Azoarcus olearius: one gene and its partner. The protein of the gene in region 1 binds, or shares a complex with, the protein of each later gene. Links are inferred from orthologs where the notes say so. Each region holds a gene or a part of one and is shown in the gene's direction. Other genes may lie near its edges. The genes, in order: mfd and uvrA.

Region 1 (16,964 bases):
CGCCGGCCTGCGCACCTTCGGGCTGGTCGGCATGCTGGGTGCGCTGGCGGCGCTGCTCGGCCAGAGCCTGCACAGCATCGCGCCGCTCGCGGTCGGCATGGCGGCGGTGGCGACCATGATCATCGCGGCCTACCTGCGCCACCCCGACCCCACCGATCCAGGCACCACTTCGGTCGCGGCGCTGCTGGTGTGCTTCTGCCTTGGCGCCGCAGTGTGGTACGGCTACGCCCGGTTGGCGGTGATGCTGGCGGTGGGCACCACCGTGCTGCTCTACTTCAAGGCCGAACTGCGCGGCATGGTGGCGCGGCTCAGCGCGCGCGATCTCATCTCCATCCTGCAGTTCTCGGTGCTGTCGCTGGTGATCCTGCCCATCCTGCCCGATGAGGAGTTCGGCCCCTACCAGGCGCTCAACCCCTACCAGATCTGGCTGATGGTGGTGCTGATCTCGGGCGTCAGCCTGGCCGGCTATGCGGCGTTGCAGATCGCCGGGGCGCGCTACGGCGCCGCTTTTGTCGGCCTGTTCGGCGGCCTGGCCTCGAGCACGGCGACCACGCTGGTCTATGCGCGCAATGCGCGCGAATCCGATGCGGTTGCGCCGATGGCAGCGCTGGTGATCCTGATGGCCAACCTCGTCATGGTCGTGCGCGTCACCGCGATCGCCGCGGTGGTATCTCCCGCCGTCGTGCCGGGGCTCGCCGCCGTCGCGGCGCCCGCCCTCGTCCCCGGCGTGCTGGCCCTGCTGTGGAACTGGCGCCAGCTCGGCGGCACCGCGGTACTGCCCAGCACCGGCAACCCCACCGAACTGCGCACCGCGCTCGGTTTCGGCGTGCTCTACGCGGTGGTGCTGCTGTGCGCGGCCTGGCTGTCCGACCTCGTCGGAACCGGCGGCCTCTACCTCCTGGCGATCGTCTCCGGCCTTACCGACGTGGACGCGATCACGCTGTCCAGCTTGCGCCTGTTCAACCTCGACAAGCTGGAAGCCGGCCCCACCGTCGTCGCGATCGGCCTCGCGATGTTCGCCAACCTCGGGTTCAAGGCCGGCCTTGCCACCGTGATCGGCGGACGCGCACTCGGCGCACGGGTCCTCGCGGGCATGACGGCGGTCGGGCTGGGCCTGCTGGCGGGGATAGGCTGGCACGCCTTCGCCGCCCCCGGCCTATAATTTCACCATCAGCTTCGCACCGCCCGGCTTTCCGCCCGCTCCTCATCATGGCCATCGCTTCCGTCCGCCCGGCCGCCGTCGCCGGCCAGTTCTACCCCGCCGACGACCTCGTGCTGCGCACCCAGATCGGCGAAATGCTCAGTTCCGCCGTTCCGCTCAATGTCGTCTACGCGCCCAAGGCCATCGTCGTGCCGCACGCGGGCTATATCTATTCGGGCCCGGTGGCGGCCAGCGCGTTTGCCGCCGTCGCGCCGCTGCGGCGCGAGATCAGCCGCGTCGTGCTGCTCGGCCCGGCGCACCGGATGGCGGTCGACGGCTTCGCGCTGCCGGCCGCGCAGTCCTTCGCCACCCCGCTGGGCGAAGTCCGCCTCAGCCGCCCCGACTGGCTGACGCTGCAGGATCACCCAGGCGTGGTGGTGGACGACCGCCCCCACGCCTTCGAACACTGCCTCGAAGTGCAATTGCCCTTCCTGCAGACCGTGCTGGAATCGTTCGAACTGGTGCCGCTGCTGGTGGGCAACGCGAGCAGCGAGGACACCGCCGCGCTGCTGGAAACCCTGTGGGGCGGACATGAAACCCTGGTGGTGATCAGCAGCGACCTGTCCCACTACCACCCCTACCGCCAGGCGCAGACCTGCGACCGCGCCACCATCGAACAGGTGTTGTCGCTGCACGGCACCGTGGAGCACGACCAGGCCTGCGGCGCCACCCCGCTCAATGGCCTGATCCGCGTCGCGCGCCGCCACCACCTCCAGCCCCATCTGCTGGATTTGCGCAACTCCGGCGATACCGCCGGCGACCGCAGCCGCGTGGTGGGCTACGCCAGCGTGGCCTTCTGCGACCAGATACCCGATGCCGCCCTCCACCACTGACCTCGGCCCCCGCCTGCTGGCCCGCGCGCGCCAGGCGATCGCCCACCACCTCGGCCTCGCGGCGGCGCCCGCCGACGCCACCGAGCCCGAGCTGACCGCGCGCGGTGCCTGCTTCGTCACCCTGCGCCAGCGCGGCGAGTTGCGCGGCTGCATCGGCAGCGTGCGCGCGCAACGTCCGCTCGCGGAAGACCTCGACACCAACGCCGTCGCAGCCGCCAGCCGCGATCCCCGCTTTCCGCCGCTGACCGCCGACGAACTCGATCACACCGAGATCGAGGTGTCGCTGCTGTCCGAACCGGAATTCCTCGACTTCGCCGACGAAGACGCCCTGCTCGCGCAATTGCGGCCGGGCGAAGACGGCCTGATCCTGTTCTCCGGCTGCCGCAGTGCCACCTTCCTGCCCCAGGTGTGGGAGCAGTTGCCGCAGCCGCAGGACTTTCTCGCCGCGCTCAAGCGCAAAGCCGGGCTCGACCCGCAGCGCCCGGCCGCCAATCTGATGGCCGCCCGCTACCAGGTGCAGAAGTGGCTGGAGGCGCCGCGCGCATGAGGCCGGCACGCTGTCGCGCGGCCGCGGCGGGCACGACACGGTGAAGCCGGGCTCCGGTCATCCCGCCGGCGTCGCGCTGGACGTCGCCAGCCATCCGCTGGGCGCGGCGCTCGGCGCCGACCAACCTTTCCAGACGCCCACCGTGCGCCACTACAGCCGCGGCAGCTTCATCGCCACCCCCGGCGCGGGCGGCAACACGGTGTTCGTGCTGCAGCAGGGCCGGCTGCGGGTCTTCCTGTCCGGCGAGGACAAGGAGCTGACGCTGGCCTTCCTCGAACCCGGCGAGGTCTATTGCACCCACACCCGTGCCTGGGTGGAGGCCGTCACCGACTGCACGCTGCTGATGGCCGATACCGCGCACTTCCAGGGCCGCCTGCTCGCCGACCCTGCGCTGATGCCGGTCACGATCCGCGTCTTCGCGCGGCTGCTCGCGCGCTCGATCGACATCATCGAAAACCTCGCCTTCCGCGACGTCGCGGCGCGGCTTGCCAACTTCCTGCTCGGCCTCGCGCGCGGCGCAGACCCCGCCCTGCCGGCCGGACTGCGGATACCGGTGCAGCTGCGCACCGAAGACATCGCCCGCCTCCTTGGCACCTCGCGGCAGACGGTGTCGTCGCTGATCAACCAGCTGGTGCGTGAAGGCGTGATCGCGCGCGACGGCCGCCGCGCGGTGCTGCTGCTGGACCCCGCGGAACTGAAACGCCGCGCGCAAGGCGACTGAACGCGGCGCGTTTTGTCGTCTGGCTGACAGACGCGCGCCCAGGGCATCCGGACAATGCCGTCCGTCATCCACCCTTTTGCGCCGCGACCCGCCATGAACGCTCCCGACCCGCGCGACCAGCTCGCCCGCCCGCTCAACAATCCCTTCGCCGAAGCGCTCGACAAGCCCGACCGCTATGTCTCCTTCTGCGGCATCGACTGCGACGGCAATGCTCGCATCCTGATGCAGCACATCCGCCGCCACATCGACGACCCGACGAAGGGCAACGCCTTCTGGGACAAGTTCCGCGACAAGCTGGAAGGCCGCAGCAGCGAACGCTGCGACGAACTCTTCCTGGTCCACAGCTACATCAACATGATCCGCGAGCTGTTCGAAACCTACGAGGACGACGACGCACTCGCGCTGCTGCAGAAAATCGAGGAAGAGTGCTGCTGAATCCCGCATCGGCGGGGTCGTGGCGGAAACCGCGCGGCGCCCACCCTGTCCTACTCCGGTAAGGCCCGCGCCGGAGTCCCGATGAACCACCCCGCCCGCTACTGGCACCGTCTCGACGACGGCCGCATCCAGTGCGACCTCTGCCCCCGCTACTGCAAGCTGCACGCCGACCAGCGTGGCGCCTGCTTCGTGCGCATGCGCGAAGGCGACGCGATGGTGCTGACCACCTACGGCCGCAGCTCCGGCTTCTGCATCGACCCGATCGAGAAGAAGCCGCTCAACCACTTCCTGCCGGGCACCAGCGTGCTCTCCTTCGGCACCGCGGGCTGCAACCTCGCGTGCAAGTTCTGCCAGAACTGGGACATCTCCAAGTCGCGCGACATGGACCGGTTGATGGATCAGGCATCTCCGGACGAGATCGCCCGCACCGCGGCCGACCTCGACTGCGCCAGTGTCGCCTTCACCTACAACGACCCGGTGATCTTCGCCGAGTACGCGATCGACGTTGCCCAGGCCTGTCATGCGCGCGGCCTGAAAACGGTGGCAGTCACCGCGGGCTACATCACCGAAGCGGCGCGCGGCGACTTCTACGCCCACATGGACGCCGCCAACGTCGACCTCAAGGGTTTCACCGACGACTTCTATGTCCAGCTCTGCGGCGCACACCTGCAGCCGGTGCTCGACACCCTCGTGTGGCTGCACCACGAAACCGACGTCTGGGTGGAAATCACCACCCTGCTGATTCCCGGCCGCAATGACAGCGATACCGAGTTGCAGGCGCTCAGCCGCTGGGTGCGCGACGAACTCGGCGACGAGGTACCGCTGCACTTCACCGCTTTCCACCCCGACTTCAAGCTCACCGACCTCCCCGCAACGCCGCCTGCCACGCTATCGCGGGCCCGGCGGATTGCGCTCGACGCCGGCCTGCACCACGTCTATACCGGCAACGTCCACGACAGCACCGGCGGCACCACCTGCTGCGCGGGCTGCGGCACCCGGCTGATCGTGCGCGACTGGTACACCATCCTCGAATACCGCCTGCAGGACGACGGCACCTGCCCCGACTGCGGCCGGCCGCTTGCGGGCCGCTTCCGCCACTTCGACACACCCTTCGGGCCACGCCGCATCCCGGTCGCCATCCACCGCGGAACCTGAGCATTTCTGCCTTGTCGCGGCCCGGGCGCTATGCGATGCTCGACTCACCATTCCGCTGCCCCGCCCACCGTGAAGCTACGCCACACCCCGATCGCCATCTCCGCCGACACCGTCTGGCTGGAAGGGCTGCTGTCCCACGCGCCCGACGTGCGCGGGCTGGCGGTCGTGCTCGAACCCGGCGGTGCCGAAGCGCAGCGGCGCCAGGACGAAGCGGTCGCCCACAGTCTGCAGGAGAGCGGCTTCGCCACCTTGACGCTGAAGCTGCTGAGCCCTTACGAGCAGGTGCGCGATCCCGACGTCCGCTACAACACCGCACTGCTTGGCCAGCGCCTGCTCGCCGCCTCGGAATGGATCGGCCACCAGCCGCCGCTCGCGGCGCTGCCGGTCGGGCTGGTGGCCAACGACACCGCGTGCGCGGCGGCGATCCGCGCGGCGGTCAAGTCGCCGGAACGCTTTGCCGCCATCGTCTGCCTGGGCGGCCGCGCCGACCTCGCCGGCGCAGGCCAGTTGCGCGCACTGCGCGTTCCCACCCGTTTCATCGTCGGCCGCAGCGATCCCCACCACGCGATGCTGCAACAGGCCTACGAACTGCTCGGCAGCAGCCGCGACTGGCAGCGCGTGGAGGGTGACGAGCTGCACCATGCCGGTGAGGCCGTCGTGGCCTCGGCGGCACGACTGACCGCCGAATGGCTGGCGCAGAAGCTGCCGGCCGCGGCCCACCCGTCCGCGGCGGACAACGCGCCGCTGGTTCCCCCGCTCGCCGACGGCGTGGCCTGACCCCGCGGAAGACCGCCGTGCCGCCGTTGGCCCACAGCACTGAACGCGCCGGCCGCCGCCGGCCAGCCCTACGTTCATGATCGGCGCAGTGGCCGGGGCCAGCGGTGCCCTCCCCTATTACCCCATCCGCCCGGCGGCGCCGGAACAGCGTTCCGCAAAAGAACCGGGCGGCGACGCCGCCCCCGCCGAGGACGGCGGCGCGCAGCAAGCTGCTGCGCCGGGCGCAGCTGCCGGCTACAACCGCCTCAGCGAAGCCGAGCAACGCGTGCTGCAGGCCCTGCAGCAGCGCGACGACGAAGTGCGCGCCCACGAGGCCGCCCATCTCGCCGCCAGCGGCGGGCTGGCGATGGGCGGCGCCAGCTTCAGCTATGAAACCGGACCGGACGGCAAGCGCTACGCGGTCGGTGGCGAAGTCAGCATCGACACCTCGGCGGGCCGCAGCCCCGAGGAAACCCTGCGCAAGGCCGAACAGATCCGCGCCGCGGCCCTCGCCCCCGCCGAACCCTCGGCGCAAGACCGCCGGGTGGCCGCAGAGGCAGCGCAAATGGCCGCCGAAGCGCGCGCCGAACTGCAGCAGGCCGAACGGGCCGGTGCCGACAAGACCGCGCCGGGGAGCGGGCGCGAGGCGGCTGACCCCGGCCCGGGACGAGACCACCGCGCCGCGCTCGAACGCCTGATCGCCGGCACGCGACCGGATACCGGCGGGCAGCAGATCAACGCTTACGCCTGAGCGCCGGGCGGATCGCCGCCCCCCTCGCCTATAATCCCTTCTTCCTATCACGCCGGCAGCCGGATTTCCCCGCACTGCCGGCACTTCCGTTCACTGTCCGTTTTGCCCATGCCCCGTTCGTTCGATTCCCTGCTGCCCGCCATCGCCCGCCTTGCCTTTCCGAAACCCGGAGCCCGGCTCGACCTGCCCGCCCTGGCCGGCTCGGCCGACGCGCTCGCAATCGCCCAGCTCGCGGGCCAGGGCCGGATGATCGCGGTGATCACCGCCAACCCGATCGACGCCCAGCGCCTGCAGGACGAACTCGCCTGGGTGGCGCCGGACCTGCGCAGCCACCTGCTGCCCGATTGGGAAACCCTGCCCTACGACAGCTTCTCGCCGCACCAGGACCTGATCTCCGAACGCCTATCCACGCTGTACGCGGTCAGCCGCGGCGAGGTGGACGTGGTGCTGGTGCCCGCCCCCACCGCCCTCTACCGCCTGGCGCCGCCGGCCTACCTGGCGGCCTACACCTTTTTCATGAAGCAGGGCGACAGGCTCGACGTGGAAGCCCTGCGCAAGCAGATGGCGCTGGCCGGCTACGCCCACGTCACCCAGGTGGTCAGCCCGGGCGAATTCTCGGTGCGCGGCGGGCTGGTCGATCTCTACCCCATGGGCTCGGCGCTGCCCTACCGCATCGACCTCTTCGACGACGAAGTCGAGAGCATCAAGACCTTCGATCCCGACTCGCAGCGCACGGTGTATCCGACCAAGGAAATCCGCCTGCTGCCGGCGCGCGAGTTTCCGCTCGATGACAAGGGCCGCACCCATTTCCGCAGCCGCTTCCGCGAAAGCTTCGAGGGCGACCCCACCCGCGCGGCGGTCTACAAGGACGTCTCCAACGGCATCGCGCCGGCCGGCATCGAGTATTACCTGCCGCTGTTCTTCGACGAGACGGCCACGCTGTTCGACTACCTGCCCACCCATGTTCCGGTGCTGCTGCATCGCGACGTGCCCGGGGCGATCGCCGAGTTCTGGCGCGACACGCGCTCGCGCTACGACCTGCTGAAGGGCGACCGCAGCCGCCCGGTGATGCCGCCCGAGCAGCTCTTCCTGAGCGAGGAAGCCTTCTTCCTCGCGTTGAAGGACCGGCCGCGGATCGCGATCGGAGCCGACAGCAAGCTCGCCGATGCGGCCCTGCCGCTGCCGGAGCTGGCGGTGGAGCGCAAGGCGACCGATCCGCTCCACAAGTTCAAGGCCTTCCAGGCGGGTGAGTGGGGCCGCGACGGCGGCCGCATCCTGCTGCTGGCCGATTCGCCGGGCCGGCGCGAGACGATGGCCGAGTTTCTCGCCGAATACGGCCTCAAACCCGCGGCGAGCGCCGATTTCGCCGGTTTCCTCGATACCGACGCGCCGCTCGCGCTCGGGGTCGCGCCGCTTGCCGCCGGCTTCCTGCTGCCCGACGCGAAGATCGCGGTGGTCACCGAGGCCGAGCTGTACGCCACCACCGCCCGCAGCCGCGCCCGCCGCGAGTCGAAGAAGGCGGCGACGATGGAGGGCTGGCTGCGCGACCTCTCCGAACTCAAGCTGGGCGATCCGGTGGTCCATGTGTCGCACGGCATCGGCCGCTACCTCGGCCTCATCCACATGAACCTCGGCGAGGGCGACACCGAGTTCCTGCACCTGGAATACAACGGGGGCGACAAGCTCTACGTGCCGGTGTCGCAGCTGCATGTGATCACCCGCTACGCCGGTGCCGACCCGGAGGCGGTCGATCTGCACCGCCTCGGCTCCGGCCAGTGGGAAAAGGCCAAGAAGAAGGCGGCGATGCAGGTGCGCGACACCGCCGCCGAACTGCTGGCGCTCTACGCCCAGCGCGCCGCCCGCCCCGGCCACCGTTTCGATTTCAAGCAGCACGACCTCGAAGCCTTCGCCGAGGCCTTCGGCTTCGAGACCACGCCCGACCAGCAGGCCGCGATCGACGCGGTGGTGGGCGACATGAAGTCCGGCCGGCCGATGGACCGCCTGGTGTGCGGCGACGTCGGCTTCGGCAAGACCGAAGTCGCGCTGCGGGCTGCCTTCATCGCGGTGGCCGACGGCAAGCAGGTGGTGGTGCTGTGCCCGACCACGCTGCTGGCCGAACAGCACTACCAGACCTTCGCCGACCGCTTCGCCGACTGGCCGATCAAGATCGCCGAGCTGTCGCGCTTCAAGTCCGCCAAGGAACAGGCCGAAGCGCTCAAGCAGCTGGGCGAAGGCAAGGTGGACATCATCATCGGTACCCACCGCCTGCTGCAGAAGGACGTGCTGTTCAAGCGCCTCGGGCTGGTGATCATCGACGAGGAACACCGTTTCGGGGTGCGCCAGAAGGAAGCCTTGAAGCAGCTGCGCAGCGAGGTCGACATCCTGACGCTGACCGCCACGCCGATCCCGCGCACGCTGGGGCTGGCGATGGAGGGGCTGCGCGAGTTCTCCGTGATCGCCACCGCGCCGCAGAAGCGCCTCGCGATCAAGACCTTCGTGCAGCGCTGGAGCAAGGGCATCGTGCGCGAGGCGGTGCTGCGCGAATTCAAGCGCGGCGGCCAGGTGTATTTCCTCCACAACGAGGTCGACACCATCGAGAACGTGCGCAACGAGCTGGCGGAGCTGCTGCCGGAAGCGCGCATCGTCGTCGGCCACGGCCAGCTGCCGGAGCGCGAGCTGGAACGCGTGATGCGCGACTTCACCCAGCAGCGCGCCAACCTGCTGCTGTGCACCACCATCATCGAAACCGGCATCAACATCCCCACCGCCAACACCATCGTCATCAACCGCGCCGACCGCTTCGGGCTGGCCCAGCTGCACCAGCTGCGCGGCCGCGTCGGGCGGTCGCACCACCAGGCCTACGCTTACCTGCTGACGGACGCCCACGCCAAGCCCACCGCGCAGGCGCAGAAGCGGCTGGAAGCGATCTCGATGATGGAAGAGCTGGGCTCCGGCTTCTACCTGGCGATGCACGACCTGGAGATCCGCGGCGCCGGCGAGGTGCTGGGCGAGAACCAGTCGGGCGAGATCCAGCAGGTCGGTTTCAGCCTCTACACCGAAATGCTCAAGCGCGCGGTCAAGGACCTGCAGGCCGGCAAGGAGCCGGACCTGTCGCAGCCGCTGGAGGTCGTCTCCGAGATCAACCTGCACACCCCGGCGCTGCTGCCCACCGACTACTGCCCCGACGTGCAGGAACGGCTGACGCTGTACAAGCGCCTCGCCAACTGCGAATCCGAGGACGACCTGCGCGCGCTGCAGGAAGAGCTGATCGACCGCTTCGGTGAACTGCCGCCGCAAACCGTCGCGCTGATCGAAACCCATCGCCTGCGGCTGCTGGTGCAAAGCCGCGGCGTGCAGAAGCTGGACGCCTCCGAGGCGCAGATCAGCGTGCAGTTCGGGCCCAATCCGCCGATCGACCCGGCCAAGGTCATCTTCCTGATCCAGAAGGACAAAAGCACCAAGATGGCCGGCCCCGACAAGCTCATCCGCCGCGCCAACCTGCCCGACCTGCGCCAGCGCGTGAAGGCGGTGCGCGAACTGCTGGATGCGGTGAAGCTGTAGCCCTCGCCCGCTGGAGACGCCCATGCTCATCAACTGCATCGCCTACCAGCACGGCCGCAAGCTCGCGGCGCTGGACGTGGAGGAAATCTCCGACTACCTGCAGAAGCCGGACTGCTTCGTGTGGGTGGCGCTGAAGGACGCCACGCCGGAGGAAATGGCGCAGATGAAGGAGGAGTTCAACCTCCACGAACTTGCCGTCGAGGACGCCAACCACGGCCATCAGCGCCCCAAGGTGGAGGAGTACGACGACGAGGTGTTCGGCGTGATGCACCTGATCGAGGAGGAAGGCAACCAGCTCGTCGTCGGCGAGGTGCACGCCTTCGTCGGCCGCAACTACATCCTCTCGGTACGCAACGGCAGCAAGCAGAACTTCCTTGGCGTGCGCGCGCGCTGCGAGCGCGAACCGAAGATGCTGGCGAAGGGCTCGGGCTACGTGTTCTACGCGCTGATGGATGCGGTGGTGGACCGCTACTTCCCGCTGATCGAAAAGCTGGAGACCGACCTGGAGGCGATGGAGGAACGCATCTTCACCAAGGGCGCCGCGCGCTCCAACATCCGCCGCCTCTACCGCCTGAAGCGCAAGGTCACGGTGCTCAAGCACGCGGTGACGCCGCTGATGGAAGCGACCGGCAAGCTGCACAGCGGCCGCGTGCCGCCGGTGTGCGCCAACAGCCGCGAGTACTTCCGCGACGTCTATGATCACCTCACCCGCCTCAACGCCACGCTGGACAGCGTGCGCGAGACCATCGCGACCGCAATCCAGGTCAACCTGTCGATGGTGACGATCGACCAGACCGAGGTGAGCAAGCGCCTCGCCGCCTGGGCAGGCATCTTCGCGGTGGCGACCGCCTTTGCCGGCATCTGGGGCATGAACTTCTCCCACATGCCGGAACTGGACTGGAAGTACGGCTATCCGCTGGCGCTGCTGCTGATCGGCGGTTCCTGCGGTTTCCTCTACTGGCGCTTCAAGAAAGCCAACTGGCTGTAGCCGCGCCTCAGTGCAGCGTGGCGCCGCGCCCGGCGTGGCCGAGTTCGGCATGCGGACGGCCGAACAGATAGCCCTGGAAACTCTGGCAGCCGTGGCGCAGCAGGAAGTCGTGCTGCTCCGCGGTTTCCACGCCCTCGGCCAGCACATCCAGCCCCAGGCTCTGGCCCAGCGCGATAATGGTGCGGGCGATGATCGCGTCGTTGGGATCGGTCATCACGTCGCGCACGAAGGAGCGGTCGATCTTGAGCTGGTCCAGCGGCAGGCGCTTGAGGTAGGCGAGCGAGGAATAGCCGGTGCCGAAGTCGTCGAGCGAAAAGCCCACGCCCAGCCGCTTCAGGCGGTCCATGCGCTCGATTGCGTCCTCCACGTCTTCCAGCAGCAGGCTCTCGGTCAGTTCCAGCTTGAGCCGCCCCGGGGCCACGCCGGTGCGCTGCAGGACACGCTCGACCTGGTCGCAGAAGCCCGGGTGGCGGAACTCGCGCACGCTGACATTGACCGCCAGCGTCAGATGCGCGGTTTCCGGATCGGCCGCCCACTCCGCCAGTTTGTCGCAGGCGTTCTCCAGCACCCAGCGTCCCAGCGGCAGGATCAGGCCGGTGCGTTCGGCCAGCGGAATGAAGGCTGCGGGCGACACCAGCCCCTGTTCCGGGTGATGCCAGCGCACCAGCGCCTCGGCGCCGGTCATCCGCCCGTCGCGGTCCAGCTGGGGCTGGAACAGCAGCGCGAAGTTGCCCTGGCGCAGGCTGCGGCGCAGCTCGGATTCGAGCGCGGAATGCGCATCCACCGTGGCCTGCATCACCGGATCGAAGAAGCGCAGCGTGTTACGGCCGGCTTCCTTGGCCTGGTACATCGCAAGGTCGGCGCGCTTGAGCAGTTCGGCGATCTCGGCGTCGGCGGCATCGAACAGCGTGATGCCGATGCTGGGCGTGCTGTGGGCCTCGCGGCCGTCGAGCTGGTAGGCGTCGTTGAGCGCGGCAAGAATCTTCTCGCCCGCGGATTCGGCCTGGCGCGCTGCCGCGCCCTTGTCGCGGTCGAGGTCTTCAAGCATCACGACGAATTCGTCGCCGCCGAGGCGGGCGACGGTGTCGGCCTCACGCACGCAGGCGGACAGCCGCGCCGCCACCTGGCGCAGCAGCATGTCGCCGTACTGGTGGCCCTGGGTGTCGTTGAGCGTCTTGAAGTTGTCGAGGTCGATGAACAGCAGTGCGCCGTGGTGGCGGCTGCGCGCATGGGTGGCGAGCGCATGGCGCAGGCGGTCCATCAGCAGGCGGCGGTTGGGCAGCCCGGTCAGCGGATCGTAGAAGGCGAGATGGCGGATCTCGTCCTCGGCGGCCTTGTAGGAGCTGACGTCGTGGCAGTGGCCATGCCACAGCGTCGCGCCGTCGCGTTCGCGCTGCGGGGTGGCGAACACGCTCATCCAGCGGTAGCCGCCGCCCGCGCGTTCGATGCGGTATTCGCACACCCAGGGCTGCAGGGTTTCGGCCGAGCGGCGGATCGCGCCGGCGACCACCTCGCGGTCGTCGGGGTGGATTGCCGCCAGCACCGCCGAACCGTCACGCGCCGCGACCTCGGGCGTGATCCCGAACATGGTGTGCAGGCCGCGGCTGGCATACGGGAATTCGATGTGCCCGTCCGCGCAGCAGCGGAACTGGTAGATCACCCCGGGCACGTTGTCCGCGATCTTCTCCAGCCGTTCGCGCAGTTCGCGCTGCACCGCCTCGCCGCGCCGCAGTTCGCGGTCGCGCTCTTCGAGCGCCTTGATGCTGCCCTGCTGGCGCAGCAGCATCGCCACCAGGCCGAGGCCGAAGGCGCCGAGCAGCACGATCATCGCGGTCGAGGTGCTGCCGAGCCGGTCCAGCGCGGCCCGCTGCGCGGAAGCCTGCTGCATCGAACGCTGGAACACCGCGTCGTTGAGGCGCTGGAGATCGCTCCGCAGCACCGCGACTTCGTCGACATGGCGCACGAGCGTCGCGGCCGCGGTGTCGCCGCGCTGCAGGCTGGCGTCGATACCTTCCAGCACGGCGTCCAGCCGCGCGCTGATCTCGCCCACGCCGTCGAAGCGCGAGTCACCGTAGCTGGCGGCGTTGTCGCGCTGGCGCAGGAAGGCCATGTCGAGGCCGAAGGCAAGCCGTTGCAGGTGTTCCGGGGTGGGCGCGGCGGCGGCAAGCTCCAGCTTGGCCTCGAGTTCGAGCACGTCGGTCAGCAAAGCCGCGAAGTCGCGCTCCTTGTACAGCGAGGTCAGCGGCAGCGCCGACGCGATCCGTCCGACGCTGGACGACAGCAGCATCACGCCCGCCAGCGAACCGACGAACACGATCAGCGCCAGCAGCGGAAAGCGGTTGCGATGGACGCGGGCCAACCACGCACGCACGGCGTTCATCGGGCGACTCCCCGGCGGCAACGCACCACCGCGGCCGACTGCAGGGATGGGCTCATTCGGCCACCGCCTCGATGCTGCGGATGAGCCACACCCAGCGCAGCCGGTAGATCGGATCATCCAGTGCCGGGCTCATGTCGCGCGGGTAGATGATGCGGAACGGCCCCTTGTTGCGCACGCTCATCGGCTTGCCGTCGCGGCGGGTGGCCAGCAGCACCGGCCAGCGCATCCAGTCGGCGCGCGGCAGCAGCTGCGAAAAACCATCGAGCGCGGCCACGCGCACCGCCAGGGCATCGCCCAGGCCGGCGGCCTTCAGCACGTCGCGCAGCAACACGCCCTGGTAGACGCCGTCGTCCGCCGGCCAGAACGTGGCGGTGCGCACCTCGTGCAGCCCCAGCGCCTCGATGTCGGCCAGGGACAACTCGCGCACGCTGCCAGCGCTAGCGAAGCGCAGGGTCTGCGAGGCATCGGGATGCGCGGCCGCGGGCAGCCGTACCGGTTCGGGCACCGGACCCGCGGCGGCGAAGGCCACCCCGCAGGACAGGCAGCAACAGGCGAGCAGGACGGCGGCGCGAAGCTTCATCGGCGCGGTTGGGCGAACGGAAAATCGCGCGATTATAGTGGTTTACACCTAGCCGGGGCCGGCCCGATCGCGCGCGCAGCGGGGCATGCGTCACGCCCCGCGGCATCGACACCGCCGCAGGCGAGCCGAAGCCCTTCGGAGTTACAATTCCGCCTTTTCCAGGCCGCATCCGGGAGCGCCTCATGTCTGTCGCCCAGACCGAAAACCTCAACATCGCCACCGTCGACCACATGCCGTCGCCCGAAGAGATCAAGGCGCGCGTGCCGCTGTCCGACCGCGCGGCGGCCACCGTGCTGGCGGGGCGCAAGGCGCTCGCCGACATCCTCGAAGGCCGCGACAAGCGCCTGTTCGTCGTCGTCGGCCCCTGCTCCATCCACGACCCGGTCGCCGGGCTGGACTACGCGCGGCGCCTGAAGGCGCTCGCCGACGAAGTCTCCGACACCATGCTGCTGGTGATGCGCGTCTATTTCGAGAAGCCGCGTACCTCGACCGGCTGGAAGGGCTTCATCAACGACCCCTTCATGGACGACTCCTTCCGCATCGACGTGGGCATGGAAAAGGCCCGCCGCTTCCTGCTCGACGTGTGCGAGATCGGCCTGCCCACCGGCACCGAGGCGCTGGACCCGAACGCGCCCCAGTACTACGGCGACCTGGTGACGTGGACCGCGATCGGTGCCCGCACCTCGGAATCGCAGACCCACCGGGAGATGGCCTCCGGGCTGTCGACCCCGGTGGGCTTCAAGAACGCCACCGACGGCGATCTTGAAGTGGCGATCAACGCGATCATCTCGGCGGCGCACCCGCACAGTTTCCTCGGCATCAACGGCCAGGGTCAGTCCGCCATCCTGCGCACCCGCGGCAACCGCCACGGCCATGTGGTGCTGCGCGGCGGCGGCGGCCGCCCCAACTACGACACGGTGTCGGTGTCGCTTGCCGAGCAGGCGCTGGCCAAGGCCAAGCTGCCGGTGAACATCGTGGTCGATTGTTCGCACGCCAACTCGTGGAAGAAGCCCGAGTTGCAGCCGCTGGTGATGAAGGACGTGATCCACCAGATCCGTGAAGGCAACCGCTCGGTGGTCGGGCTGATGATCGAGAGCAACCTCGAAGCCGGCAACCAGGCGATCCCGGCCGACCTGTCGCAGCTGAAGTACGGCTGTTCGGTCACCGACGCCTGCGTGGGCTGGGACACGACGGTGGACATGATCCGCAGCGCCCACGGCGTGCTGCGCGACGCGCTGGCCCGCCGGGAGCGCGCATGAACCTTGTCGTGCAGGGCGCGGACGTCGATACGGTCGCGCTCAAGGCGCTCGCCAAGCTCACCGCGGCGCGCGGCATCGAGCAGGTCACGGCCGAGTCCTTCCGCCTGCTGGGCGCGCAACCCGTGGAGGGCATCGCCGCCCACTGCGCCGCGGCGGCGCTCGACTGGGCCTGGATCGAGGACGGACGCCGGCTGAGCGACTTCGGCCTCTTCGTCACCGACATGGACTCGACGCTGATCAACATCGAGTGCATCGACGAGATCGCCGACATGCAGGGGCTGAAGGCCGAGGTGGCGGCGATCACCGAGGCCGCAATGCGCGGCGAGATCGACTTCCGCGAATCGCTCACGCGCCGGGTCGCGCTGCTGGCCGGCCTGCCGGAAACCGCGCTGGAAGCGGTGTACCGCGAACGCCTGCAGCTCAACCCCGGCGCCGAGCGGCTGCTGAAGGGGCTGCAGGCGGCCGGGATCACCACGGTGCTGGTGTCGGGCGGCTTCACCTACTTCACCAGCCGGCTGCAACAACACCTCGGCTTCGACCACGCCTACGCCAACGTGCTGGAGGTGACCGACGGCCGCCTGACCGGCCGGGTGGTGGGCGACATCGTGGATGGGGCGGCGAAGGCCGCGCACCTGGTGCGCCTGCGCGACCAGCTTGGGCTCGCGCCCGCCCAGGTGATCGCCGCCGGCGACGGAGCCAACGACATCCCGATGCTGAGCGCCGCCGGCTTCGGCGTTGCCTACCGGGCCAAGCCGGTGCTGCGCACCGTGGCCAGCTGCTGTCTCGACCACGTCGCGCTCGACGGCATCCTCAAGTTTTTCGACTGAAGCGCAGGGATCAGCCGGCGGTCGCGACCGCCTCGGTCAGCCGCCCGCTCTGCATCCGCAGCACGCGGCCGCAGCGGGCGGCGAGATGTTCGTCGTGCGTTACCAGGATCAGCGTGGTACCTGCCTCGCGGTTGAGGCTGAACATCAGCTCGATGACCGCGCGCCCGGTTTCCGCGTCGAGATTGCCGGTGGGCTCATCTGCCAGCAGCAGGCGCGGATCGGGCGCGAAGGCGCGGGCGAGCGCAACGCGCTGCTGCTCGCCCCCGGACAAATGCTTGGGATAGTGGCGCAGCCGCCCGCCCAGACCAACCCGCTCCAGCCAGCGCACCGCCACCGCGCGGGCGTCGCTGTTGCCGGCCAGCTCCAGCGGCAGCATCACGTTCTCCAGCGCGGTCAGCGCCGGCAGCAGCTGGAAGGACTGGAACACGAAGCCGACCGATTCGCCGCGCAGCGCCGCGCGCTCGTCCTCGTCGAGCTGGAACAGGTCGCGCCCCTGTATCTTCACGGTGCCGCCGGCGGGAACATCCAGCCCGGCAAGCAATCCCAACAGCGTCGATTTGCCCGAGCCGGATGCGCCCACGATGGCGACGGATTCGCCCGCGTCCACCGAGAAGCACACATCCTCGAGGATGTGCAGTTCGCCCTGGCCCTCGGCCACCGGCACCCGCTTGGCGAGCCGATCGACCTCGATAACCGGAATGGAGAATTCAATGCCGCTGCGATCCATCGTCACCCTGCTGTTCATCATGTTGTCGGGCGCCGCGCAGGCCGCCACCATCCTGGTGTGGGGTGACAGCCTCTCGGCCGGCTATGGCCTGAAGAACGGACAGGCCTGGCCCACCCTGCTGCAGACGCGCCTTGCCCGCGAAGGGTTCCGCCACACGGTCGTCAACGACAGCGTGTCGGGCGAGACCTCGGCCGGCGGGCGCTCCCGGCTGCCGGCCGCGCTCGCGCGCCACAAGCCGGACAT
Region 2 (12,271 bases), 1.9 Mb from region 1 along the record:
CGCGGCCGGAAGCCACCTATCTGGCCTGGATCGACTGTCGCGACGCCGGACTCGACGACCCGGCCGCGTTCTTCGAAGCCGGCGGCGTCGGCCTGTCCGACGGACGCGCGTTCGGCATGCCGGGTTTCGTGCGGCTCAACTTCGGCTGCAGCCGGGCGACGCTGGACGAAGCGCTGGCACGCATGCGGCGCGCGCTCACCGCGCGCTGAGGGTTTAGCGCAGCCGCAGGAAGCGCGCCTCGAACTCGTCCGCCGGCAGCGGCGGGCTGCACAAGTAGCCCTGGTAGCTGCCACAGCCCAGTCCGCGCAGCAGCTCGAGCTGCGCCTCGCCTTCCACGCCTTCGGCCTGCACCGCCATGTCGAGCGCCCGCGCCATCGCGACAATGGCCGACGCGATCGCCAGGTCGTTGCTGTCGTCGGCGATGTCCTGCACGAAGCTGCGGTCGATCTTGAGCTTGTCGATGGAAAAGCGCTTGAGGTAGGCGAGCGAGGAATACCCGGTACCGAAGTCGTCGATCGCCAGCCCCACGCCCTGCTGCTTCAGCCGCTCCAGCAAGCCGACCGCATGCTCGCCCGCCTCCAGCAGGCTGCTCTCGGTGATCTCGAGTTCCAGCTGCGTTGCCGGCAAGCCGGTTTCGGCCAGCACCGTCGCCAGCATCGCGCTGACGTCCTGCCGGCGGAACTGCTCGGCCGACAGATTGACCGCGACCTGGCCGAAGGCGTAACCGGCGTCGATCCACTCGCGGACCTGCCTGCAGGCGTCGCGCAGCACCCATTCGCCCAGTGCCACGATCAGGCCGGTTTCCTCGGCCACCGGGATGAACGCGGCGGGCGACACCATTGGTTCGCCCTGCGGTTTCCAGCGCACCAGGGCTTCCGCGCCGAGCAGACGGCCATCCTTCACGCCCAGCACAGGCTGGTAATAGACGACGAACTCGTCGTGCTCGAGTGCCCGGCGCAGGCGTGTTTCAAGCGCCAGCCGCTCGGTCGCGGAGCGGATCAGGTCTTCGGTGTAGAAGCCGTAGGTGTTGCGGCCCTGGGCCTTGGCGCGATACATCGCCGCGTCGGCGTTGCGCACCAGGGTCATGAAGTCGTCGCCGTCGTCGGGATAGAAGCTGATGCCGATGCTCGCGCGGATGAATACCTCGTGGCCGTTGGATAGCGCAAACGGCGCCGCCAGCACCTCCACGAGGTTTTTTGCCACCACGGCGGCGTCCGCCGGCGCCTCCACGTGTTCGAGCAGCACCATGAACTCGTCGCCGCCGAGCCGGCCGAGGGTATCTTCCTCGCGCAGCGCACCGCGCAGCCGGGCGGCCACCGCGCGCAGCAGTTCGTCGCCGGCCGCGTGCCCGAGGCTGTCGTTGACCGTCTTGAAGCGGTCGAGATCGAGGAACATGACCGCCACCCGGCATCCCCGCCGCTGCGCGCCGTCGAGCGCGTGCTCCAGCCGCGACAGCACCAGCAGGCGGTTGGGCAGGTCGGTCAGCGGATCGTGGTGGGCAAGGTAGTCCAGCCGGTCCTCGGTCTGCTTGAGCTTGCTGATGTCGGTGAACACGCCCACGTAGTGGGTGACGTGGCCGACCTCATTGCGCACCGCGTTGAGCGTAAGCCACTCGGGGAACAGTTCGCCGTTCTTGCGCCGGTTCCACAGTTCGCCCTGCCAGTGGCCTGCCTCCTTGAGCGCGGCCCACATCGACAGGTAGAAGCCGCGATCGTGGCGGCCGGACTGCAGGAAACGCGGATTCTGCCCGACGACTTCGTCACGGCTGTAGCCGGTGACCTCGGTAAACGCGCGGTTGACCGCGACGATGGCACCGTCGAGATCGGTCAGCACCACGCCGTCGTGGGTGCTTTCGATGACCGCGGAGTTCAGTCGCAGCAGTTCAGTGGCCTGGCGCTGCTCGGTGATGTCGATCCACACGCCGGCGACACGCACCACGCGCCCGCCCTCGTCGCGCACCGCGCGCAGTTCATCGCGGATCCAGCGCACCCCGCCGTCGGCACAACGGATGCGGTATTCGTGGACATAGTGACCGTCCTCCTCCACCGCGCGGACCGCGCGCGACGCCCGCTCGAGATCGTCCGGGTGGACAGTGCGTGCCCACCATCCCTGCGCGAGCGCCTCGGCCACGCTGAACCCGGTCATCCGCGTGAGGTTGTGGCTCATCCACGTGCCCACCCATCCCTCTTCACCGCGGGTGAGCGTGTAATTGACGGAAGGGCTGCAGTCCAGCACCTCCTCTAGGCGTTGGGTCATCGTCCGCAGCGCGGCCCGTTCGCGCACCAGTTCGGCCTGGCGAAACGCCTTGTCGAGCACCAGCGGCAACTCGTGCAGATAGCTTTCGTGCTTGACCAGATAATCCGACACACCCAGCCGCAGCGCCTGGGCCGCGGTCTGCTCACTGCCCTGCCCGGTCACCATCACGATCGGAATGTCGAGCCGGCGCTGCTGGCGCAGCACTTTGGTGAGGTCGAGCGCGTTCAGCCCCGGCAGCATGTAGTCGAGCAACAGCACGTCGACGGCGCAAGGCTCGGCCCCTGACGCCGGCAGCCGGCGCAACACATCTTCCGCGCTGCTGACGGTTTCGAAGCGCAGATGCGGCGCCGAGTGGGCCAGCTGACGCAGCGTCAAGTCGATGTCGAAACGGTGGTGCTCGGCATAGAGCACGCGGATCGGCCGCCCGCGCCCGGCGACTTCGGCCTGGCCGCGCTCGATGGCGGCGACGATGGTGTGCGGCAGGCGCTCGAGGTAGTCGCCGTCCTTCACCAGATAGTCGTCGGCGCCGGCTTTCAGCGCGCCGACCGCCGCCTCCTGGTCGCCCGAGCCGGTGAGCACGACGAAGGCACCGGGCATCCGCCGTTCGCGCACCCAATTGAGCAGGTCGATGCCGCTGCCGTCGGGCAGGGCGAGATCAGCCAGCACGATGTCGAAGTCGCTGCTGGCGGCAAGCCTGCCCATCGCCTCGCCGATGCTGGTGACGATCTCCAGCGCGAGCGCGGGCATGCCCCGCGCGAGGCTGCGCCGAAGCAGGTCGGCATCGGCGGGATTGTCTTCTACGTACAGTGCTTTCATCGTCTCCCCGCCCTCGGCGGTCACTGTCGGGCCGGCTTGTTGAGGGCGCACCAATAGAGTTCGATCTGGCTGGCGACTTGGGTGAACTTGTCGAAATCGACAGGCTTGAGAATGTAGGAATTTGCGCCGAGGCTGTAGGCCGACTCGATGTCGGCATCCTCGTCGGAGGTCGTCAACACCACGACCGGCACCGGGCGGGTCAGGGGGTTGGCCTTGAAGGTGCGCAGCACCTCCAGCCCCGGCACCTTGGGCAGCTTGAGATCGAGCAACACCACCAGCGGCAGCGGCTCGCCGGCCGACCAGCGGGGAATGAAATCGAGGGCTTCCTGGCCGTCGCGCGCGACCAGCAAGGGGTTGAGCAGATGGCGGCGGCGAAACGCGCGCAGCGTCAGGTCAAGATCGGCGGGGTTGTCCTCGACCAGCAGGATGGAACGCTCCGTGCTCATGACCGGCGGGTCGAAAGGTTCACGCTGCATGCTCACAGTTCCTGCTCCCGCCGCTGCACGGCAGCGCATGGGTGAGTGGGTGACCGCTGCACGCGCGGCGCTGCCGGCCTGGTCATGCGGGCAGCTCCAGATGGAAGCACGCGCCTTCGTCCGGGGCGCTTTCGGCCCACACGCGGCCACCCATGCGCTGCACGGCCTTGCGCACGATGGCCAGGCCGATGCCGGTTCCGGCGTAGTCTTCCTGACGCTGCAGGCGCTGGAAGATTTCGAAGATGCGGTCGTGGAACTTCATGTCGAAGCCGATCCCGTTGTCCTGGACGCGGATATGACAGACGCCGTTCTGCTCGGCCGCCGAAATCACGATGCGCGGCGGTTGAGCGTCGCGTGAATATTTGAGGGCGTTGTCGATCAGATTGCGCAAGACCTGGGAGAGCCCTTCCGGGTCGGCCTGCACACGCAACGGCGGCACCTCCAGCACGATCTGCGCGGGCCCTTGTTCGAGTTCCGCCCTACGCTCGGCGAGTATGCCACGCACCATGTCCTGGAGGTTTACGGCGGTACGCTGCAGTGTGCGACGCTCCACACGCGAGTACGCGAGCAGGTCGTCGATCAGCCGTGCCATCTGCCGCACCCCGGTGCGGATGTGGGAGATGAAGAGCCGTCCCTCGTCGTCCAGCCGGTCGCTGTGATCCTCCAGCAGCAGGTGGCTGTAGCCGTCGATGCCGCGCAGCGGCGCCTTGAGGTCGTGCGACACCGAGTAGGCGAAGGTTTCCAGTTCCTGATTCAACGCGGCGAGCTGGGCGGTGCGCTGCGCCACGCGCGCCTCCAGTTCGGCGTTGAGCGCGCGCACCTCATCCTCGGCGCAGCGCCGCTCGGTGATGTCGGTGGCGAGTCCGGCGAGATGGAGCACGCCCCCCTCGTCGTCACGCTGCACCACGGTGCGGTCCTCGATCCAGATGTAGTGGCCGTCGCTGGTCCGGATCCGGTACTCCAGCGTGTATTCGCCCTGGCCCCCGGCGATGAAGCCGTCGACCATCTGCGTCACCTGGTCCCGCTCGTCGGGGTGGATCAGGTCGGTGAAGCGGAATGCCGGCTGCAGCATGTCACGCGCGCGGTAGCCCCATCGATCCACGTTCTCGGACACATAGGCCACGGGCCAGCCGGGGCGCGGCAGCCACCGGAACAGCACCGTGGGGCTGGCCTCGACCACCTCGGAGGCGGCCTTCAGCGCCGCCTCGTAACGGGCGCGCTGGGTGTGGTCGAGCAAGGTGCCGATGACCGCGGCACCGCCGGCCTGCTCGATCCGGGTGCCGTAGGCCTCCACCGGGAAGTAGCTGCCGTCGCGGCGGCGCCCACGGAAGGTGTACTGGACGCACTCCAGTTCGCCGCTTTCACGCTGGCGCAGCTTTTCGGCCACCAACGGCAGGTCGTCCGGATGGACCAGCGCCGCCACCGGCATGCCTTCGAGTTCCTTCGGGGTATAGCCGAACCACTCCGCGAGGCGGGGGTTGGCATAGACCATGTGACCGCCGCGGATGAGGTAGACGCCCACCAGCGTGCGTTCGACCAGGCTGCGGAAGCGCTGCTCGCTGGCCGCGATTTCCGCCGCGGCGTCCTTTTCCTGCTGCACGTCGAAGCCGCTGCCGATATAGGCCTGCAGGCGCCCTTCGGCGTCGAACACCGGCTCGCCGTGGTCGGACACCCAGCGATGGCCTCCGCTGCGGTGGGCAAGCCGGTACTCGACCGAGAACGGCGAGCGCTCGTCGAGTGCGGCGCGAAAGGTTCGCGCGAAGTGTTCGCGATCGTCGGGGTGGATGCAGTCCAGCCAGCCCATGCCCTGGCCGTCCTCCAGGCTGCAACCGGTAAAGCCGAGCCAGGCGCGGTTGAAGTAGTCGGCCCGGCCGTCGGCGCCGGTACGCCAGATCAGGTTGGGCAGACGGTCGAGCAAACGGATGTGGTAGTCGCGCGAGGCCACCACTTCCTTCATCAGCGCGGCCAGCTGCACGCCGAGCAAACCGAGTTCGTCGGCGCCGGTTACCGGTCTCGGCAGGCTGCTGCCGCGCGCCTGCGACCGCGCGTAGGCGAGCAGCTGCTCGATGCGGTCGGTCAGCAGGAACTTGACCAGCGCCCCGATACCCAGCGAGAGCAACAGGATGGGCACGAACACGATCAGGCTCTGCCCGAGCGCCTGGCGAAGGGCACTGCGGCGCAAGGTCCGCGTGTCCATTGCCAACACCGTATAACCGGTCTGACGCGCGACTTCTCCCAGGCTGGGCAGGCGGACGGGGAATACCGCCCACAGCCGGTCGCGATCGGGCTCCTCGCGCACCTGGCCAGCAAGCGTGCGGCGCGCCGCGGTGACGAGGTCCGCCGGCGGCGTCTCGAGCCCCAGACGGGCGAATCCGACCCGCTCGAGCCCCGGACGGCTTCCGGCCACCACCTGGTCGTCCGGCCCCACGTAGGCGGCGTAGTACAGGTGCGGCAGCGTGATCTTCTGCGCCACCAGGTGCGCGACAAAGCGCGAATCGCCCTCCACCAGCGCGGCCTCGAGATTGGCGGCCAGGGTGCCGCCGGAGTGCCGCGCCAGCGCCGCCACCTCGGACAAGGCGTCGGCATGGTAGGTGCGCAGCATGAAGGTGAACTGGCCGGCCGCAACCATGAAGCCGAAGCCGATCAGGATGCCGAGCAGCAGCCGGCGCAGGGACAGATGGCCGCTCACTCGCGGACCCCGTTGACCAGATCGGGGACCAGCAGGTGGCCCAGGGGCGGCACCTGTTCGATCGACCGCAGCGCCACCATGGTCTGCGCCAGGCGCTCGAGGGTGGCACTCAAGCCTTCGCCGCGGCCGGCGAGCAGGCGCCGATTGGTTGCGGCGTCGGGCAGGTTCATCAGCGCAAGCGCGGCGCGGTAGCTCTCCGGCTCCGCGCCGGCCCGCGGCCCGAGCAGACGCACCGCCTCATCGGGCTGGGATAGCGCGAGGGCACGCCCGCCGAAGTAACCATTCACGACGGTTTGCAGGTCGGCACGGCGGCGGGCGAGGGTTTCGGCGCGGACCACCAGGACATCGACAACCTCGCCGGGAATTTCGGACGACGAGAAAAGCTGGCGGCCGCCCATCGCGAGCAGGCGGGAGCGCACCGGCTCGAAGGTCACCACCGCATCCACCTGTCCGCTCTCGAATGCGGCTTCGTGGCGGTCCACCGGCAGCGGAACGATGTCGACCTCGGCAAGCGTGAGGCCCACACGCTCAAGCGCACGCGCGACCAGGTAGGCGCCCAGCGCTTCAGTCTCGACCCCGATGCGCTTGCCCCGCAGGCCGTCGAGCCGGCGCAGTTCGCCGCGCGCGATCACCACGTCCGCGCCGTCGGAGAAGTCGAACACCAGGATGACGCGCGGCGCCTGGTCGTTGGCCGCCAGCAGGACCACCTCGTCCAGCGTCAGCGCTGCCGCATCCACCGCGCCGTTGCGAAAGGCGGTCAGCACCATCGACGAGTTGGGAAAGTCGAGCACGACGGCAACCTCGGGCGCCAGCGCCCCGGTGGCCACGGCCAGCCGCAGCGGCGAATAGCCGGGCCACAGGTTGGCGCCGATGCGCAAGGGGTCCTCGCGTAGCGCACAGCCTTGTGCCAGCGCCACCGGCAGCGCCGGCATCAACATCGACTGCAGAAAACGACGGCGTCTCACGGCGCTCGCTCCCAAGGCGGTTAAGGCAGGACGACGGCCCGCACCGACCGGGACCGCCGCTTACCTTTCGACACATTGTGCGCCGACTTGAGTACGTCGGCATAGCGCCGTGGCCTGCGAGGCCGCGCTACCTGCCAACCGGGCCGCAACGCGAGTGCGCGGCCCGCGGAACGATGTCAGAACGGGATGTCGTCGTCGAAATCGCCGAAACCGCCGCTGTCGCGCTGCGGCGCCGGGCGCGACGCGGGCGCAGGGGCGGCCTGCTGGCGCGGCGCGGGCGCGCTGTAGCCATCGTCGCCACCGCGCATCGGCGCATCGCCACCTTCGCGGCGGCCGAGCATCTTCATCTCGTCGGCCCGGATCTCGGTGGTGTAGCGCTCCTGGCCGTTCTGGTCCTGCCACTTGCGCGTGCGCAGGCTGCCTTCGATATAGACCTGGCTCCCCTTGCGCAAGTACTGGCCGGCGATTTCGGCGAGCTTGCCGTAGAACGACACCCGGTGCCACTCGGTCGCTTCGCGGCGCTCGCCAGTGGACTTGTCGCGCCAGTTTTCGGTCGTCGCGAGACGGATGTTGCAGATCGCATCGCCCGAGGGGGCGAAGCGGCTTTCCGGATCGGCGCCGAGGTTGCCGATCAGAATGACTTTGTTGACGGATGCCATCCGGTTCTCCTTTGAGTGCGTGCCGGCCTGCGCGGCCGGCGCTGATTTCGGTCAGTTTCGTGCCGTCGCGACCTGCGGCCGGGGCGGCGGAGGCGTCATCGTCGCCGCCACCAGCAGCCATGCCAGCGCCAGCGCCGCCGCACACAGGCTGACGCCGGCGGTGCCGAAATGCTGCGCGAGCCAGCCCCCGAGCACGCCACCCAGGAACAGCCCGATCGACTGCAGCGTGTTATACACCCCGAGCGCCATGCCCTTGGCGTGCGGCGGTGCCACCCGCGAAATCCACGACGGCTGCGTCGCCTCCAGCACATTGAAGGCGACGAAGAACAGCGTCAGCACCGTGGCGAGTGCGATCACGCTGCCAACGCTGAGATAAAGCCCCACTTGCACCAGCAGCAGCAGCAGCACCGCGGCGCCGAACACCCGCTTCACCAGGTTGCGCCGCTCCGCCACGATGACCGCAGGGACCATCGCGCAGAACGACAGCAGCACCGCCGGCAGGTAGATCTTCCAGTGCGCCTCGACCGCGAGGCCGCCCGCCACCAGGCCCGACGGCACTACCACCCACATCATGGTCTGGATGAGGTGCAGCACGAAGACGCCGAAATTAAGCCGCATCAACTGTCCGTTGCGCAGCACTTCACCCAGGCTGCCGCGGCTGCCCCGCGGCACCGGCGGGGCGGCGGGAACGATCCAGAGCAGCACGCCGATGGCAGCGGCGGCAAGCAGCGCGGTAAGCCAGAACAGGCCATCCAGCCCGATGCGTGCATAGAGCAGCGGCGCGGCCACCATGGAGCCGGCAAACACCAGACCGATGCTCGATCCGATCATCGCCATCACCTTGGTGCGGTGCTGGTCGCGGGTCAGGTCCGCCGCCAGCGCGGTGACCGCGGCCGAGATGGCGCCCGAGCCCTGCAGCACGCGCCCGGCGATCACGCCGAAGATGTCGTCCGCCAGCGCCGCGACGACGCTGCCGAACACGAACAGCAACAGGCCGAAAACGATCACCGGCTTGCGCCCGAAGCGGTCGGACGCGGCGCCGTAGGCGATCTGCAGACAGGCCTGGGTAAAACCGTAGGCGCCGATCGCAAGGCCGACCAGGGTCAGGTTATCGCCGCCGCGCAACTCGTGGGCATGGACTGCGAACACCGGCAGGATCAGGAACAGGCCAAGCATGCGCAGCGCGAAGATGGCCGCCAGACTGACGCCGGCGCGGCGCTCGGCGGGCGTCATCGGATCGCGCAAAGGGGCAGACATGCTGATGTGACTTCCAGGGGATATCGGGTCGGGCGGGGGAAGGATTCTAGCATTGGCCCGGCGCAGGCTTCTCTCTTATAGTCATGCGTTGGCCCGCTTCCGGCACCTTCCCGACATGGACGATATCCGCATCCGCGGTGCGCGCACCCACAACCTCAAGAACGTCAGCCTCGACCTGCCCCGCAACCGCCTGACGGTCATCACCGGCCTCTCCGGCTCGGGCAAGTCCTCACTGGCATTCGACACGCTGTACGCGGAAGGCCAGCGCCGCTACGTTGAGTCCCTGTCGGCCTATGCCCGGCAGTTCCTGCAGTTGATGGAAAAGCCGGATGTCGACCTGATCGAAGGGCTGTCTCCGGCGATCTCGATCGAGCAGAAGGCGACGAGCCACAACCCCCGCTCCACCGTCGGCACGGTGACCGAGATCCACGACTACCTGCGCCTGCTCTATGCGCGCGCCGGCACGCCCCACTGCCCCGACCACCCGGATCACGCGCTCGAAGCGCAGAGCGTGGCGCAGATGGTGGATCACGTACTGGCGCTGCCGGAGGACACCCGGCTGATGATCCTTGCGCCGGTTGTCAGCGGACGCAAGGGCGAACAACAGGATCTGTTCGGCGAACTGCGTGCGCAAGGCTTCGTGCGCGTCCGGGTCGACGGGCAGGTGATGGAACTCGACGCGATGACACCGCTGGAGAAGGGGCGTCGGCACGACATCCAGGTGGTGATCGACCGCCTCAAGGTGCGCCCCGACCTGCGCGGCCGGCTGGCGGAATCGTTCGAAACCGCGCTGACGCACGCCGACGGCCGCGCGATCGCGGTAGAAATGGATTCCGGCCGCGAACACCTGTTCTCGGCGCGGTTTGCCTGCCCCGTGTGCAGCTTTGCGCTGGGGGAACTGGAGCCGCGTCTGTTCTCCTTCAACAATCCGGCGGGTGCCTGCCCCAAGTGCGACGGGCTCGGCAAGGTGGACTTCTTCGACCCCGACCGGGTCGTCGCGCACCGCGATCTGTCGCTCGCGGCGGGTGCGGTGCGTGGTTGGGACCGGCGCAATCAGTTCTATTTCCAGATGCTGGCAAGTCTGGCCGCCCACTACGGTTTTGACCTCGACACCCCCTTCGACGCGCTGCCACCCAAGGTGCAGCAGACGGTCCTGCACGGCTCCGGACGCGACAAGATCGCGTTCCGCTACTTGGGCGACAACGGCAAGACGGTGCTGAAGGAACACCCGTTCGAGGGCATCATCCCCAATCTCGAGCGCCGCTACCGCGAGACCGATTCGCTGGCGGTGCGCGAAGAACTGGCGAAGTACCGCGCCACCCGCGCCTGCCCCGGCTGCGGCGGCACCCGGCTGCGCAGCGAAGCCCGCCACGTGCTGGTCGGCGGCCAGCCCCTCGCAGCGGTCAGCCGCATGCCGCTGCGCAGCTGCCGCGATTTCTTTGCCGGCTTGAGCCTGACCGGACAGCGCGCGCAGGTTGCCGAGAAGATCGTCAAGGAGATCGCAGACCGCCTCAGCTTCCTGATCAACGTCGGCCTCGACTATCTCTCGCTCGACCGCTCCGCCGACACGCTGTCCGGCGGCGAAGCCCAACGTATCCGCCTGGCCAGCCAGATCGGTTCGGGCCTGACCGGCGTGATGTATGTGCTCGACGAGCCGTCGATCGGACTGCACCAGCGCGACAACGACCGCCTGCTGGCGACCTTGCGGACACTGCGCGACCTCGGCAACACGGTGATCGTCGTCGAGCACGATGAGGACGCGATCCGCGCGGCCGACTATCTGGTCGACATGGGCCCGGGTGCAGGCGAGCACGGCGGGCACGTGATCGCCAGCGGCTCCCCCGCCGCGGTATTTGCGGATGAGAACTCGCTGACGGGCGCCTATCTGTCCGGCAGGCGGGCGATTCCGCTGCCGGCGGAGCGTCGCGCGCCGGCAGCCGACCGCTGGGTGCGTCTGCGTGGCGCGCGCGGCAACAATCTGCGCGGGGTCGACCTCGATCTACCGCTCGGCCTCTTCACCTGCGTCACCGGCGTGTCAGGATCGGGCAAGTCGACCTTGATCAACGAAACGCTGGCGGCGGTCGCGGCCCGCCACCTGTACGGGGCGAGCACCGAGCCCGCACCGTTCGACGGCGTGGAAGGCCTGGACGCCTTCGACAAGGTCATCAATGTCGACCAGTCGCCGATCGGTCGTACGCCGAGATCCAACCCGGCCACCTACACCGGACTCCTGACGCCGATCCGCGAACTCTTCGCCGGCGTGCCGGAAGCACGCGCCCGCGGCTACGGCGCCGGCCGCTTCTCGTTCAATGTGAAGGGCGGACGCTGCGAAGCCTGTCAGGGCGACGGGCTGGTCAAGGTGGAGATGCACTTCCTGCCCGACATGTACGTGCCGTGCGACATCTGCCACGGGCGCCGCTACAACCGCGAGACGCTGGAGATCCGCTACAAGGGCAAGACGATCTACGAGGTGCTGGAAATGACGGTCGAGCAGGCCTTCGAATTTTTCCGCCCCGTTCCCGCGGTCGCCCGCAAGCTCGAAACCCTGATCGACGTCGGGCTGGCCTACATCCGCCTCGGCCAGAGCGCCACCACGCTTTCCGGCGGCGAAGCCCAACGGGTCAAGCTGGCACTCGAACTCTCCAAGCGCGACACCGGCCGCACGCTGTACATCCTCGATGAGCCCACCACCGGGCTGCACTTCCAGGACATCGAGCTGCTGCTGAAGGTTCTGCACCGCCTGCGCGACCACGGCAACACCATCGTCGTCATCGAGCACAACCTGGATGTCATCAAGACAGCGGACTGGATCGTCGATCTCGGCCCCGAGGGCGGCGCCGGCGGCGGCACCATCGTGTGCGCTGGCACGCCTGAAACCGTGGCCGCATCCGGGCTGGGCTATACCGGTCGCTACCTGGGTCCGCTTCTCGCCCGGGCGGCCGACAGCCGGTAGGGCTGAGGCCTACGACCGGCGTTGCAGACACCGGAGCAGCGCGTCACGATGCCGGATTGCGCCGAGGAGGACATCGATCATGGCCGATAAACCCAGCACCCCGAAAGAAGCCTTCCTGCAGCGGATCGACCGGCGGGCGCGCTTCCTGAAGACACTGCAGACATGCGGACTGGGTGTCTATCTCCCACCCGACGAGCGCG

What was found.
Region 2: the proteins of mfd (region 1) and uvrA are in contact, whole or in part, in a crystal structure (PDB 4DFC), measured with the Escherichia coli proteins. The link is inferred for Azoarcus olearius from one-to-one orthologs.

The regions. Positions count from the first base shown.
Region 1 is NZ_CP016210.1:1,926,947-1,943,910, reverse strand. The notes cover bases 6,160-10,160. They hold mfd (transcription-repair coupling factor), read left to right. Parts: upstream 6,160-6,507; coding sequence 6,508-9,960; downstream 9,961-10,160. Other genes in these bases: corA (magnesium/cobalt transporter CorA), read left to right, coding at 9,983-10,160; dqs_RS08955 (putative metalloprotease CJM1_0395 family protein), read left to right, coding at 6,160-6,399. Outside these bases: dqs_RS08990 (MgtC/SapB family protein), read left to right, coding at 1-1,162; amrB (AmmeMemoRadiSam system protein B), read left to right, coding at 1,210-2,034; amrA (AmmeMemoRadiSam system protein A), read left to right, coding at 2,015-2,581; dqs_RS08975 (Crp/Fnr family transcriptional regulator), read left to right, coding at 2,622-3,302; N(2)-fixation sustaining protein CowN, read left to right, coding at 3,396-3,737; amrS (AmmeMemoRadiSam system radical SAM enzyme), read left to right, coding at 3,819-4,892; dqs_RS08960 (hypothetical protein), read left to right, coding at 4,962-5,669; more of dqs_RS08955, read left to right, coding at 5,746-6,159; more of corA, read left to right, coding at 10,161-10,948; dqs_RS08940 (putative bifunctional diguanylate cyclase/phosphodiesterase), read right to left, coding at 10,956-13,328; dqs_RS08935 (putative pterin-binding protein), read right to left, coding at 13,381-13,908; dqs_RS08930 (3-deoxy-7-phosphoheptulonate synthase), read left to right, coding at 14,091-15,167; phosphoserine phosphatase SerB, read left to right, coding at 15,164-15,994; dqs_RS08920 (ABC transporter ATP-binding protein), read right to left, coding at 16,005-16,721; dqs_RS08915 (arylesterase), read left to right, coding at 16,705-16,964. UniProt on the Escherichia coli protein: Couples transcription and DNA repair by recognizing RNA polymerase (RNAP) stalled at DNA lesions. Mediates ATP-dependent release of RNAP and its truncated transcript from the DNA, and recruitment of nucleotide excision repair machinery to the damaged site.
Region 2 is NZ_CP016210.1:3,802,089-3,814,359, forward strand. The notes cover bases 8,853-12,271. They hold uvrA (excinuclease ABC subunit UvrA), read left to right. Parts: upstream 8,853-9,233; coding sequence 9,234-12,071; downstream 12,072-12,271. Other genes in these bases: dqs_RS17380 (MFS transporter), read right to left, coding at 8,853-9,118; dqs_RS17390 (hypothetical protein), read left to right, coding at 12,151-12,271. In the rest of the region: dqs_RS17350 (MalY/PatB family protein), read left to right, coding at 1-209; dqs_RS17355 (EAL domain-containing protein), read right to left, coding at 214-3,072; dqs_RS17360 (response regulator), read right to left, coding at 3,093-3,548; dqs_RS17365 (PAS domain-containing protein), read right to left, coding at 3,631-6,237; dqs_RS17370 (ABC transporter substrate-binding protein), read right to left, coding at 6,234-7,202; ssb (single-stranded DNA-binding protein), read right to left, coding at 7,379-7,861; more of dqs_RS17380, read right to left, coding at 7,913-8,852. UniProt on the Escherichia coli protein: The UvrABC repair system catalyzes the recognition and processing of DNA lesions. UvrA is an ATPase and a DNA-binding protein. A damage recognition complex composed of 2 UvrA and 2 UvrB subunits scans DNA for abnormalities.